Regions from separate parts of the Kluyvera sp. CHPC 1.2972 genome, predicted to be linked through region 2. Evidence: predicted binding sites of a transcription regulator. Region 2 holds the regulator's gene; each other region holds the start of a gene.

Region 1 (3,123 bases), on a different contig from region 2:
CGGCGCAAATCATGATTGATTTCAGCCACGCTAACTCCAGCAAGCAGTTTAAAAAGCAGATGGAAGTGGGCACTGACGTTTGCAACCAGATTGCCAACGGCGAGAAAGCCATTATGGGCGTGATGATTGAAAGCCACCTGGTGGAAGGTAATCAGAACCCGGACAGCGGTGAACCGCTGGTGTATGGCAAGAGCATCACCGATGCCTGCATTAACTGGGAAGATACCGATACTGTCCTGCGTCAGTTAGCGAACGCGGTTAAGGCACGCCGCGGTTAATTTGTTCCCCGGGGTCGGTGCTGTGCACCTCGCCCGGGCTACTTTCTAAACGTAGCCCGGCCAAGCGAATCGCCGCCGGGAACACCGCAGAAATAAAAAAAGCGTGGAATATTCCACGCTTTTTTCTTTTTACCGTTCAGCGAAAATTATTTCGCTTTACCCTGGTTTGCTACGGCTGCCGCTTTCGCAGCGATTTCGTCAGCGTTACCCAGATAGTAATGTTTGATTGGCTTGAAGTTCTCGTCGAATTCATACACCAGCGGTACGCCAGTAGGGATGTTCAGTTCGAGGATTTCGTCTTCGCCCATGTTGTCCAGGTATTTCACCAGCGCACGCAGGGAGTTACCGTGAGCGGCGATGATCACGCGCTCACCGCTTTTCAGGCGTGGCAGAATGGTTTCATTCCAGTATGGAACAACGCGTTCGATGGTCAGCGCCAGGCTTTCGGTGGTTGGCAGCTCTTTATCGGTCAGCTTCGCGTAGCGCGGGTCGTGACCCGGGTAGCGCTCGTCATCTTTGGTCAGCTCTGGTGGGGTGACCGCGAAGCCGCGACGCCACTGTTTAACCTGCTCGTCACCGTATTTTTCAGCGGTTTCCGCTTTGTTCAGCCCCTGCAGCGCACCGTAGTGACGCTCGTTCAGCTTCCAGGATTTCTCAACCGGCAGCCAGGCCTGATCCAGTTCATCCAGCACGTTCCACAGAGTGTGGATGGCACGTTTCAGCACGGAGGTATAAGCAAAATCAAAGCTGAAGCCTTCAGCCTTCAGCAGTTTACCTGCCGCTTTTGCTTCGCTAACGCCTTTCTCAGACAGATCAACGTCGTACCAACCGGTGAAGCGGTTTTCGTTGTTCCACTGACTTTCACCGTGACGAACCAGTACCAGCTTAGTTACAGCCATACTCTCACTCCTCAAGCTTTATTGAATGATAACAATTCTCATTATATTGCCGCGATAGGCTCGACGGCAACGCTTATGCATAACCATAGCGAAAATAGTGTCCCAGTGTAAGGTGCATGTGAACCAGGCGTTATGATTTTGTCTTTGCATGGCGTAATTTTCAGCGATATGCCTAAAACTTCGACGAGACAGAGAAGAGGAAGGGAGTCGCCCGGCCGAGCGGAGCGAGGCCGGGGAACCCCCGGAGTCGGTGCTATCGCACCTCGTCCGGGCTACGGTAAGCCACGTGATTATAATGCGGTAAACTGATATTCCGTCAGGCTGACGTACTCTTCGCCTGGGCGCAGCATGCAGTCCGGCTGCGGCCACTCCGGATGGTTCGGACTATCCGGCAGGAACTCGCTTTCCAGCGCCAGGCCTTGCCAGGCGGCGTAAGGCTGCGGGCTGCGGGACAGCGTGCCGTCCAGGTAATTACCGGAGTAGAACTGAATGGCCGGTGCGGAGGTATAGACCGTCATTTGCAGTTTTTCATCCTGGGACCAGACATAGCCTACTGGCTGAGTCGCATCGCCTTTTGCCTGAAGCAGGAAAGCGTGGTCGTAGCCTTTCACTTTCTTCTGGTCATCGTCGCTCAGAAAATCCTGCGCCACGGTTTTTGGCTCACGGAAATCGAAGCTGGTGTTCGCAACGTCTTTCAGCCCATCGCGCGGGATCCCACTCTCATCAACCGGCAGATAAGCATCTGCCAGCAGTTGAAGTTTGTGGTTGCGCACATCGGTCTGAGCGCCATCGAGGTTGAAATAGACGTGGTTCGTCAGGTTCACCGGACAGGTTTTATCGACAGTTGCGCGATACTCAATGGAGATGCGGTTATCTTCGGTCAGGCGATAGATAGCCGTCGCCTGAAGTTCGCCTGGATAGCCCTGGTCGCCATCAGGCGAGGTAAGGGTGAAAACGGCCTCCGTTGGGTTCTGCGAGGCAATCGCCCAGCGGCGTTTGTCGAAGCCTTCAGGCCCGCCGTGCAGTTGGTTTTTGCCCTGGCTTGGCGCGAGTTCAACCGTCTGCCCATCGAGCAGATAGCGGCTGTTGGCGATGCGGTTGGCGTAACGGCCAATCGATGCGCCGAGGAACGCCGCCTGCTCGGTGTACTGTTCCGGCGACGCGCAGCCCAGCAGCGCTTCACGTACGCTGCCGTCTTTCATTGGGATGCGCGCAGATAGCAGCGTTGCACCCCAGTCCATTAACGTCACCACCACGCCATTGGCGTTGCGTAACGTAATCAGTCGATACGGCTGGCCATCTGCCGCCAGCGCTGGCGTTTCTCTTAGCACTGTCCTGCTCCTTGTGACGGTTTGCAGACGTAGAACGTCTCTTTAATGCCCGTTTTGGCTTCGTACTGTTCGGCCACGGCCTGTTTCACCGCAGGCACCAGCGTTTCTGGGATCAGCGCGACGATGCAGCCGCCGAAGCCGCCGCCGGTCATGCGCACGCCGCCCTGGTCACCGATGGTCGCTTTCACGATATCGACCAGCGTATCAATTTGCGGCACGGTGATTTCGAAATCGTCGCGCATGGAGGCGTGGGATTCCGCCATCAGCTGGCCCATGCGCAGCAGATCGCCTTTTTCCAGTGCCGCCGCTGCTTCAACGGTGCGGGCGTTCTCGGTCAGTACGTGACGTACGCGCTTCGCGACAATCGGGTCCAGTTCATGAGCGACGGCGTTGAATTCATTAATGGTCACATCACGCAGCGCCGGGCGCTGGAAGAAGCGCGCACCGGTTTCACACTGCTCGCGGCGGGTGTTGTACTCGCTGCCGACCAGAGTACGTTTAAAGTTGCTGTTGATGATTACCACCGCAACGCCTTCCGGCATGGAGACGGCTTTGGTGCCAAGCGAACGGCAGTCGATCAGCAGCGCATGGTCTTTCTTGCCGAGCGCGGAGATC
Region 2 (3,123 bases):
GCGATTGAAATGGCTGAAAGTAGCGAAAGTGGTCACCCGAACGAAATTGCGTTGTCCTCTAAGAACAAAGGCTACAGCGAAGATTACAGCGGCGATAAGAGCGGTATCAGCCTGTACAAAGCGGCAGCCAAATTTAAATTAGGGCCAGCCTGGGCTCGTGCGGGTTACATCCAGCCAACCGGCCAAACGCTGCTGGCACCACACTGGAGCTTCATGCCTGGTACCTATCAGGGTGCTGAAGCCGGTGCTAACTTCGACTACGGTGATGCTGGCGCGCTGAGCTTCTCCTACATGTGGACGAACAACTACAAGGCGCCATGGCACCTTGAAATGGACAACTTCTATCAGAACGATAAGAAGACCAAAGTCGATTACCTGCACTCCATCGGTGCGAAATACGATTTCAAAAATGACCTGGTGCTGGAAGCCGCATTTGGTCAGGCAGAAGGCTATATCGATCAGTACTTCGCCAAAGGTAGCTACAAATTTGATATCCCTGGCGGTCCGCTGACCACCAGCTACCAGTTCTACGGTACGCGTGACAAGGTGAGCGATCACGGCGTCAACGATATCTATGACGGCACCGCGTGGCTGCAGGCGTTAACCTTCGGCTACAAACTGCAAGAAGTGTTCGACTTCCGTCTGGAAGGGACCTGGGTTAAAGCAGAAGGTCAGCAGGGTTACTTCCTGCAGCGTATGACGCCAACCTACGCATCCTCTAACGGTCGTCTGGATATCTGGTGGGATAACCGCTCTGACTTCAACGCCAACGGCGAAAAAGCGGTCTTCTTCGGCACCATGTATGACCTGAAGAACTGGGATCTGCCGGGTTGGGCGGTGGGTGCTTCTTACGTTTACGCATGGGATGCTAAGCCAGCGACCTGGCAGATGAACCCGGATGCGTACTACGACAAGAACAACAAGATCAAAGAGTCTGCCTACAGCCTCGATGTGGCATACACCGTTCAGGATGGCCGTGCAAAAGGCACGCTGTTCAAACTGCACTTCACTCAGTATGACAACCACTCCGATATCCCAAGCTGGGGCGGCGGTTACGGCAACATCTTCCAGGATGAGCGTGACGTGAAATTCATGGTTATCGCACCGTTCACTATTTTCTGATGCTAACGCGGCAGGGGGAAACTTCTGCCGCTGCTAAGAGGCTCATCGTATGAAAAAACTGATTATTGTTGCACTGATGGCCGCCGGGTTAACCGCCTGCGCTCAATCACCCGCACCGAAGGAAGATAGCAAGCTGAAGGATGCCTACAGCGCCTGTATTAATACCGCAGAAGGCAATCCGGATAAAATCCAGGCCTGTCAAAGCGTACTGAACGTGCTGAAGCAAGAGAAAGCGCACGAACAGTTCGCGAATCAGGAAAGCGTTCGCGTCATCGACTACCAGAAATGCATTAATGCCAGAAAGATGGGCAATGACGAAGCCGTAGCGAAAAACTGCGATAAGATTTGGCAGGAAATTCGCAGTAACAACGCGCCGCAGAAATAAGCTCACGTTGATACCAATAACCGCTGCTTGCAGCGGTTTTTTTACGCCTGAAGAACCGGGGGTATAAAAAAAGCCAGTGCGTGAGCAACTGGCTTTTTACGAATGGTATCGGGTTACTTTTCGATGCCTTCGTGGGCGTGTTCATCTTCACGGCAGTCGCCTTCAGCGCAGTGACCGTAGAGATAAAGGCTGTGGTTTGTTAAGCGGATACCGTGCTTCGACGCGATTTCACGCTGACGAGCTTCAATGGAATCATCGCTGAACTCGATCACTTTGCCGCAGTCGAGGCAAATCAGGTGATCGTGGTGATGCTGTTGGGTCAGTTCGAAAACGGATTTACCGCCTTCAAAATTGTGACGAGTCACGATACCGGCGTCATCAAACTGGTTCAGTACGCGGTAGACCGTGGCCAGGCCAATCTCTTCACCCATGTCGATCAGGCGTTTATATAAGTCTTCCGCGCTGACATGGTGGTTATCCGGTTCCTGAAGGACTTCCAGAATCTTTAACCGTGGAAGTGTGACTTTCAGGCCAGCCTTCTTTAATGCGGTGTTATTGTCAGTCATGCGGAATCTGTCCTGTTGCTAAACGATTAACTTCCATCAGCGAAAGTATCACAGAGAATGCACCCGAATTAATGCGTCTCATTATAGAATGACCCTATTGAAATGAAAACAGCAAGAGCCGGGTAAACTAAGCTTTCAAAAACGAGGCTTCACCGACAAACTGGCGATGAGACCGCGCTAAATCAGAAGATATTGTACAGGTATGCGCTCAAAAGTTAAAAAATTGTAGCTATTATTTTAATTGCTTTTACCTATTAATGCGGCGCGATTTATCATCGCGCCACAGGATAATCAGGCGTTTTTGATGTCTTCCAGATGCAGCTCTTCAGCCACCTGCTTAACCCATTTTTCAACGCGCTCAGCGGTCAGCTCAGGCTGACGGTCTTCATCGATAGCCAGGCCTACAAAGTGGTCGTCATCCGCCAGACCTTTAGACGCTTCGAAATGATAGCCCGCGGTCGGCCAGTGGCCGACGATAGCTGCGCCACGTGGTTCAATGATGTCGCGAATGGTGCCCAGCGCATCACAGAAATATTCCGCGTAGTCTTCCTGGTCGCCGCAGCCAAACAGCGCAACCAGCTTACCATTGAAATCCACTTCTTCCAGCGTCGGGAAGAAATCATCCCAGTCGCACTGCGCTTCGCCGTAGTACCAGGTTGGGATACCCAGCAGCAGAATATCGAATGCTTCCAGATCTTCCTTGCTGCTCTTGGCAATGTCGTGAACGTCAGCGACATCTTTACCAAGCTGTTTTTGAATCATTTTTGCGATATTTTCGGTGTTCCCGGTATCGCTACCGAAAAAGATGCCAACGATTGCCATGAGTAAAATAACCTCTTGAAACTTAATGAAATGGTGATGGCTTATTGCCCACAGATAAGGGCAATCATAGCAGAACAGAGAGGCGTGCGGAAACCGCTATCGTGCCGGACTGCACACTCTGCTACATGAAAGTGTATTTTGGGGGATTTTTCAGGCTTTCCCCTGTCCGTGCAGTTGGGCCAGTTGGCTCATCAGAATCTCTTCAATGAGTTCACTCCGGCTCATATC
Region 3 (3,123 bases), on a different contig from region 2:
CGCCGGCAATCGGCAGCGCGTAGTAAACGTGACCCATTGGAATGCCCAGCGCGGGAGATATTTGCAGCATTGAAATTGCGGAGATTTTCAGACCGCCGATAATTAAAATCCACGTGGAGAAGGCCATAAAGGTCAGTTGCAGGATAATCATCCAGATAAGGCGCACTTTCTCAGAGACCTTATCGATCAAAATGGTCAGGCTGATATGTTGTTGCTTACCTGCAACATAGGCCATGCCTAGCATTGAGATCCAGACCAGGGAGAAGCGTAGCAGTTCTTCGGTAATGGTACTGGGCTGGCCGACGATATAACGGCTAATGACCTGCCAGCACGATACGGCAACCATCACCGCCAGAACCAGGCAGCAGAGGATTTCCAGTAGTCTATCTAGTCCTTTTCTGATTATTTCCATTTTAAATCCTTATTTATCAGTTCTTTGCGGCCTGAATTTTCTGATAGAGCGTATCCAGCTCTGGTCTGCTTCCCAGGTCGGCATAAATGGGTTGCACGGCCTGCTGGAAGGGTTTGATATCGATATCGAAAAATTCGACGTTAAAGTCCTTAACCGCCTGCTGTTTGGTTTTTTCGATTTCGGCATCCCACGCCGATTTTTCATATTCAATCGAGGCCAGAATTGCCTCGTTGACGATGCGTTGTTGTTCGGGAGACAGTTTTTCTAGCGTTAATGAGCTCATCAGCAGGATGTCAGGGATACGGGTGTGCATGTCGTAGGTGTAAAAGCGAGCCACCTCGCCATGGCGGGCGATAGTCAGTGCGAACTCGTTGTTTTCAGCGCCGTCCAGAATGCCTTGCTGTAGTGAGGTATAGACCTCCGCCTGACTCATGGCGATGGGGGAGGCTCCCAGCAGCTTAAGCGTGCGAATGGCTGTGTCGCTCTGCATCACGCGGATCTTTTTCCCTTTCAGATCGTTAATGCTGCGTACGGGCCCTTTGCTCATATAGAAGTTACGCGCGCCGGAGTCATACCAGCCAACGCCGACGAAGCCCTGAGCTTGAGTGGATTGATAAACCGGCATCATTACGTCGGGATTATCCATTACTTTGTAGTATTCATTACGATCGGCGAAGAGGTAGGGAAGAGAGAAAACTCCGTACATCGGGGAAAAACTTTCCATTAGGCCGGATGACACTTTGGTGATATCCACAACGCCAACCTGAGTCAGCTCGACCAGCTCGCGCTCGCCGCCCAACTGGCCATCTGGAAAGTACATCACTTTGATATCGCCTTGGGTCTTCTCTTCTATTTGGTTGCCCAGGAAGCGCAGCGCATCTTTCACCGGCTGGCTGTTTTCGGCATAGGCGAGACGCAGTACCGTCTCAGCATGCGAAAATGCAGGGAGCGAAAGGCAGCACAGCAGAAGTATTTTGACTGTCCGTAGTAATTTCATATAGCCCTCAACGTTTGATAGTTTCGAGGCGAAATTACGCGTTACGCCATGCAAAGACCTTGTGATTATTGCCAGCCTCTGGCGTCGGGTGGCAAAAAAAACGTATTTGTATATGGTTATGTCAAAGTGTGAAATTTTCGGAATTCATCAATACGACTAACGTAAAGCACGCATAATTTCAGGAACATAACAAAATGTTATAACCTTATAAAAACTACGGCATTGATAATCATTTTCAATATCATTTAATTAACTATAATGAACCAACTGATTACGCGGCGTTTACAGGTTTGCCGCCCGACAATAATGGAGATGATTATGAGCTATACCCTGCCATCACTGCCTTATGCGTACGATGCCCTGGAACCGCACTTCGACAAACAGACGATGGAAATCCATCACAGCAAACACCACCAGGCCTACGTCAACAACGCTAACGCAGCGCTGGAAAGCCTGCCGGAATTCGCTGCGCTGTCTGCTGAAGAGCTGATCGCGAAACTGGACCAACTGCCGGCTGACAAGAAAACCGTTCTGCGTAACAACGCGGGCGGCCACGCTAACCACAGCTTCTTCTGGAAAGGCCTGAAAAAAGGCACCACCCTGCAGGGTGACCTGAAAGCGGCTATCGAGCGTGATTTCGGTTCCGTTGATAACTTCAAAGCTGAATTTGAAAAAGCAGCAGCAACTCGCTTCGGCTCTGGCTGGGCGTGGCTGGTGCTGAAAGGCGACAAACTGGCTGTGGTTTCTACCGCAAACCAGGACTCCCCGCTGATGGGCGAAGCCGTTTCCGGCGCTTCCGGTTTCCCAATCGTGGGCCTGGACGTTTGGGAACACGCTTACTACCTGAAATTCCAGAACCGCCGCCCGGACTACATCAAAGAGTTCTGGAACGTGGTGAACTGGGACGAAGCAGCAGCGCGTTTCGCCGCTAAAAAATAATTTGCATTGCCGGTCTGTAGAAGCGAGTCTGATGACTCGCTTTTTTTGTATCCGCCTAAGGAGCAGCAGATGCATTTTCCGGTTGATGTGTTTATTGGCAAAATCCGCGACTATGACGGCAGCCGCCCGAGCGCCATCGCGAAGGTCCAGATGGATGGCGAACTGGAACTCACCGAGCTGGGACTGTTGGGTGATGAACAGGCTGAGAAAAAAATCCACGGCGGCCCCGACCGCGCGCTGTGTCAGTTTCCCCGTGAACATTACGTCGACCTGATTCGTGACTTCCCCGAGCAGGCCGCCCTGTTTTGCGCCCCGGCGTTTGGTGAAAACCTGTCGACGGAAGGTATGACCGAGCATAACGTTTTTATCGGTGATATTTACCGCTGGGGTGAGACGTTGATCCAGGTTACCCAGCCACGTTCTCCGTGCTTTAAGCTCAATTTCCACTTTGCTATCAGCGATATGGCATCGTTGATGCAAAACAGCGGCAAGGTCGGTTGGCTGTACCGGGTGATTGCGCCGGGTAAGGTCTCTACTGATGCTCCGCTGGAACTGGTATCGCGTCTGAGCGATGTTTCGGTGTATGACGCCGCCGCGATTGCCTGGCATATGCCGTTTGATGACGACCAGTATCACCGCCTGCTGAGCGCGGCGGGGCTGTCGGTGAGCTGGAGCAGAACCATGCAGAAGCGTCGCCTGAGCGGCAAGATTGAAGATAACAGCAGAAGATTGTGGGGCTAGACGATACAAAAAAATCGGCCTGCATAAGCAGGCC
Region 4 (3,123 bases), on a different contig from region 2:
GCTTGCCCGCGGTGTTATCCGGTGCAATCTCCATCGGCCCGGTGTAGCGCAACCCGGCCCCTATCGTCAGCCCGCGTACCGCGCTCTGATCGAAGGTGTAATCGCCCCACAGGTTAAAGGCGTTTTCCGGTACCTGCGTTGGGCGTTTACCCTGATAGGTTTCATCTTCGGTGTTAATGGCGTGCGTGTAGGCGTAGTTGGCGATCAGGTTGATGTTATCGGTTGGTCGGCTAACCGCCGACAGCTCTGCCCCTTTCGACTCAATCTCCCCGGTCTGATGGTAGTTCCAGCTCGGATCCAGACTCAGAACGTTTTTCTGCTTGATGTTAAACACCGAGGCGGTGAAGGTGGTGGCATAGTCGGCCAGCAGATACTTCACGCCCCCCTCAACCTGCTTACTGGTGGTGGGTTTCACCTGATCGGCCGTCAGGTTACGCGCCGGTGATACCGGCTTAAACCCTTCTGAATAGCTGATGAACGGCGAAAGACCGTTATCAAAGGCGTACAGCGCCCCCAGACGTTTGGTGACCCTATCCTGAGAAATCCACGTCTTCTGGTCGTCGTTCAGGTAATCGGTGGTGGCCGACTGGTACTGGTCATAGCGCAGGCTGGCGAGCAGGTTCAGGCCGCCAAACTCAACCTGATCCTGAAGGTAGTACCCTTTTTGGTTGTAGGAGAGACGGTTTTTCTGTGCCGTGTAAAGCCCCAGCGCGTCTTCATTGACCTGGCCGAAATCCGGATTGCGCATATCAATATCCGGCGACGTGGTCGCATAGCGATAGTGGTAGTGCGAATTCAGCTTCTGGTAGTCAAACCCGGCCAACAGATGGTGCTGCCAGTCACCAAAGGCGAAGGTGCGCGTGACCTGGTTATCGATATTGAAGCTATGGAGGTCTTCATCCGTGGTGTAGGCGAAACGATTTAACGCATAAACGGGATTCCCCGTATTCCCCGTCGAGTAGATGCTGTTCTGGTGGCTGTCGATGTCGAAGTAGCGCGCCTTCTGCGCAATGCCCCAGCCGCTATCAAACTCATGCTCAAAGCTGTAGCCCACCATCCACTGCCGTTGCTTAAATCCGCTCCATTTATCGCCCGCATAATCGCGCTTACCGGCATAGCTTGAGCGCAGATAAGAGAGCGGCAGCGGGTTAGACGGCGTCAGGCTTGGGGTGTTCTGCGCCAACGCGTCAATGGTCAACCGGGTTTTATCGCTCGGCTGCCAGGTGACGCTCGGCGCGACCAAATAATCCTCAGTGCGGGTGGTGTGCGGCTGATCGTCGCCCTCCGTCGCTTTCCCCAGCAGGCGATAGCTCCAGTCGCTGTCGGCAATACGCCCGGTAGAATCGAGATACCCCTCTTTCAGATTACGAGTGCCAGTATTAAAGCCGACCTCGGTGCGCGGCGTGGTCTGCGGCTTTTTGCCCTGAATATTGACCAGCCCGCCCGGCGAGCCGTTGCCATACAGCACGGAGGATGGCCCTTTGAGAATATCCACGCTCTCAACCAGCAGCGGGTCGATGCGCGCTTTGGTATTGCCGGTGACGTTATAAGGCAGCTGCAGGCCATTATAGAACTCGTTATCCACGGTGAAACCACGAATTTTGTATTCGCTCATGTAGGTGGTGCTACCGCGAGATTCCGTCGATACGCCCGGTGCATAGCGCAGAATTTCGTTAACCGACGTCGCGTGCCGCTCGCTGATTTCATGCTGGCTGATGGTGTTGATCACCTGCGGCGTTTTGCTCTCTGCCACCGCAGATTTGGTGGCGCTATTGGTCCAGGCCGGGAGTTCACTACTCTCGCCTGAGCCCGTAACGACCATCGTGGTTTCATTTTTATCAGCCCAGGCTGATGTGGAAAGGGCAACGGCAATCATCCCTGACAGCGTACAACGACGAAAAACGGTTCTTTTCATTTTATAGACGAACTCAATTCAAACAAAGAACGATAATTATTATCATTTGTGTTTGTAGTTCAACATAAAAATGAAGACAGCGACGAAATGGGGGACAACGCGGGGGATAAAACGAAGAACGGCCCCTTGCGGGGCCGTTGAGAGACATGATTATTCGCGGCGAATCAGGCGGAAAACCCCCAGCACAACGATGGCACCGACGACGGCAACCAGGAAGCTGTGCAGGTTAAAACCGGTGACACTGCCGCCGAGGCCAAACGTGGTCGCTAACCAGCCGCCCACCACCGCACCGACTATCCCCAGGATGCAGGTGAGGATGAATCCGCCCCCATCACGCCCCGGCATAATCAGTTTGGCAATAACACCGGCAATCAGACCAAAAATAATCCAGGTAATAATACCCATTTTTCCCACCTCTTCAGTTCCATTAAACAGCCATAAAAGCGCCGACATTCTGCGCCGCTAATACTTCAAGTATAGGTAATTGTTCTTAAAAAACCTGGCAAGGCGATGATATTTTATACGGATAAATACGAATATTGACGTAAGCACTGTCTTAAGTGCTTTGGGCAGCCAAAAGCTGCGAAGATGTTAATTTTTTTCATTTGGGCGCTGAAGTTATATTTTCGTAAGCCGATAAAACATAAAGCCTCTGCCATTCAGGAGCCATTCCAGGTGAGTGAGCACAACACACAGTTTTTAAAGCAAAACCCATTAGCCGTGTTAAGCGTTCTGCGCGATCTTCAGCAGGCTAACGCCGCGCTGCGCGTTAGCTGGTCGTCCCACCAGTTTATTAGTCGTATTCTTGATGTCAGCCAGCAGCGTCTGGTTATCGATTTCGGTAGCCGTGATGAGGACAACGTCGCGGCCCGCTCGGCCAAAAACATTACCATGGTTGCCGAAACCAACGGCGCAAAAATAGAGTTTACGGTGCCGCAGATGCAGGTGGAGGATTATCAAAGCCTGCCCGCGTTCGTGATGCCCACCCCGCCGACGGTCTGGTTTATTCAGCGTCGCGAATTTTTCCGTATTCCCGCGCCGCTGCATCCGCCCTATTTTGGTAAAGCCACGCTGCCGGATAAGAGCACGCTGCGCTTTCGTCTGTTCGATCTGTCGCTTGGCGGCATGGGCGCACTGCTGGATGCACCACCGCCGGACGGCTTGATTTCCGGAATGGAACTCAAAGAGATCGAGCTGGATATGGCGCA

Evidence for each region. The regulator Fur, encoded in region 2, represses iron uptake genes when iron is present. The targets are predictions, from matches to a motif close to ATAATAATGAGAACNACTATCAA.
Region 1: the regulator Fur is predicted to act here: its motif matches at 1,203-1,225, upstream of gpmA (2,3-diphosphoglycerate-dependent phosphoglycerate mutase).
Region 3: the regulator Fur is predicted to act here: its motif matches at 1,632-1,654, upstream of sodA (superoxide dismutase [Mn]).
Region 4: the regulator Fur is predicted to act here: its motif matches at 1,945-1,967, upstream of V6944_RS00270 (TonB-dependent siderophore receptor).

The regions. Positions count from the first base shown of each region.
Region 1 is NZ_JAPKIB010000016.1:91,072-94,194, reverse strand. Features, by position in the region: gene aroG (3-deoxy-7-phosphoheptulonate synthase AroG) at 1-278, shown strand, start outside; gene gpmA (2,3-diphosphoglycerate-dependent phosphoglycerate mutase) at 425-1,177, opposite strand; gene galM (galactose-1-epimerase) at 1,468-2,508, opposite strand; gene galK (galactokinase) at 2,502-3,123, opposite strand, start outside.
Region 2 is NZ_JAPKIB010000007.1:178,660-181,782, forward strand. Features, by position in the region: gene chiP (chitoporin ChiP) at 1-1,122, shown strand, start outside; gene chiQ (ChiQ/YbfN family lipoprotein) at 1,172-1,507, shown strand; gene fur (ferric iron uptake transcriptional regulator) at 1,621-2,073, opposite strand; gene fldA (flavodoxin FldA) at 2,365-2,895, opposite strand; gene ybfE (LexA regulated protein) at 3,046-3,123, opposite strand, start outside.
Region 3 is NZ_JAPKIB010000013.1:52,637-55,759, reverse strand. Features, by position in the region: gene V6944_RS17885 (TRAP transporter small permease) at 1-412, opposite strand, end outside; gene V6944_RS17880 (TRAP transporter substrate-binding protein) at 429-1,409, opposite strand; gene sodA (superoxide dismutase [Mn]) at 1,728-2,348, shown strand; gene yiiM (6-hydroxyaminopurine reductase) at 2,355-3,089, shown strand.
Region 4 is NZ_JAPKIB010000001.1:51,192-54,314, forward strand. Features, by position in the region: gene V6944_RS00270 (TonB-dependent siderophore receptor) at 1-1,915, opposite strand, end outside; gene V6944_RS00275 (GlsB/YeaQ/YmgE family stress response membrane protein) at 2,066-2,320, opposite strand; gene ycgR (flagellar brake protein YcgR) at 2,591-3,123, shown strand, end outside.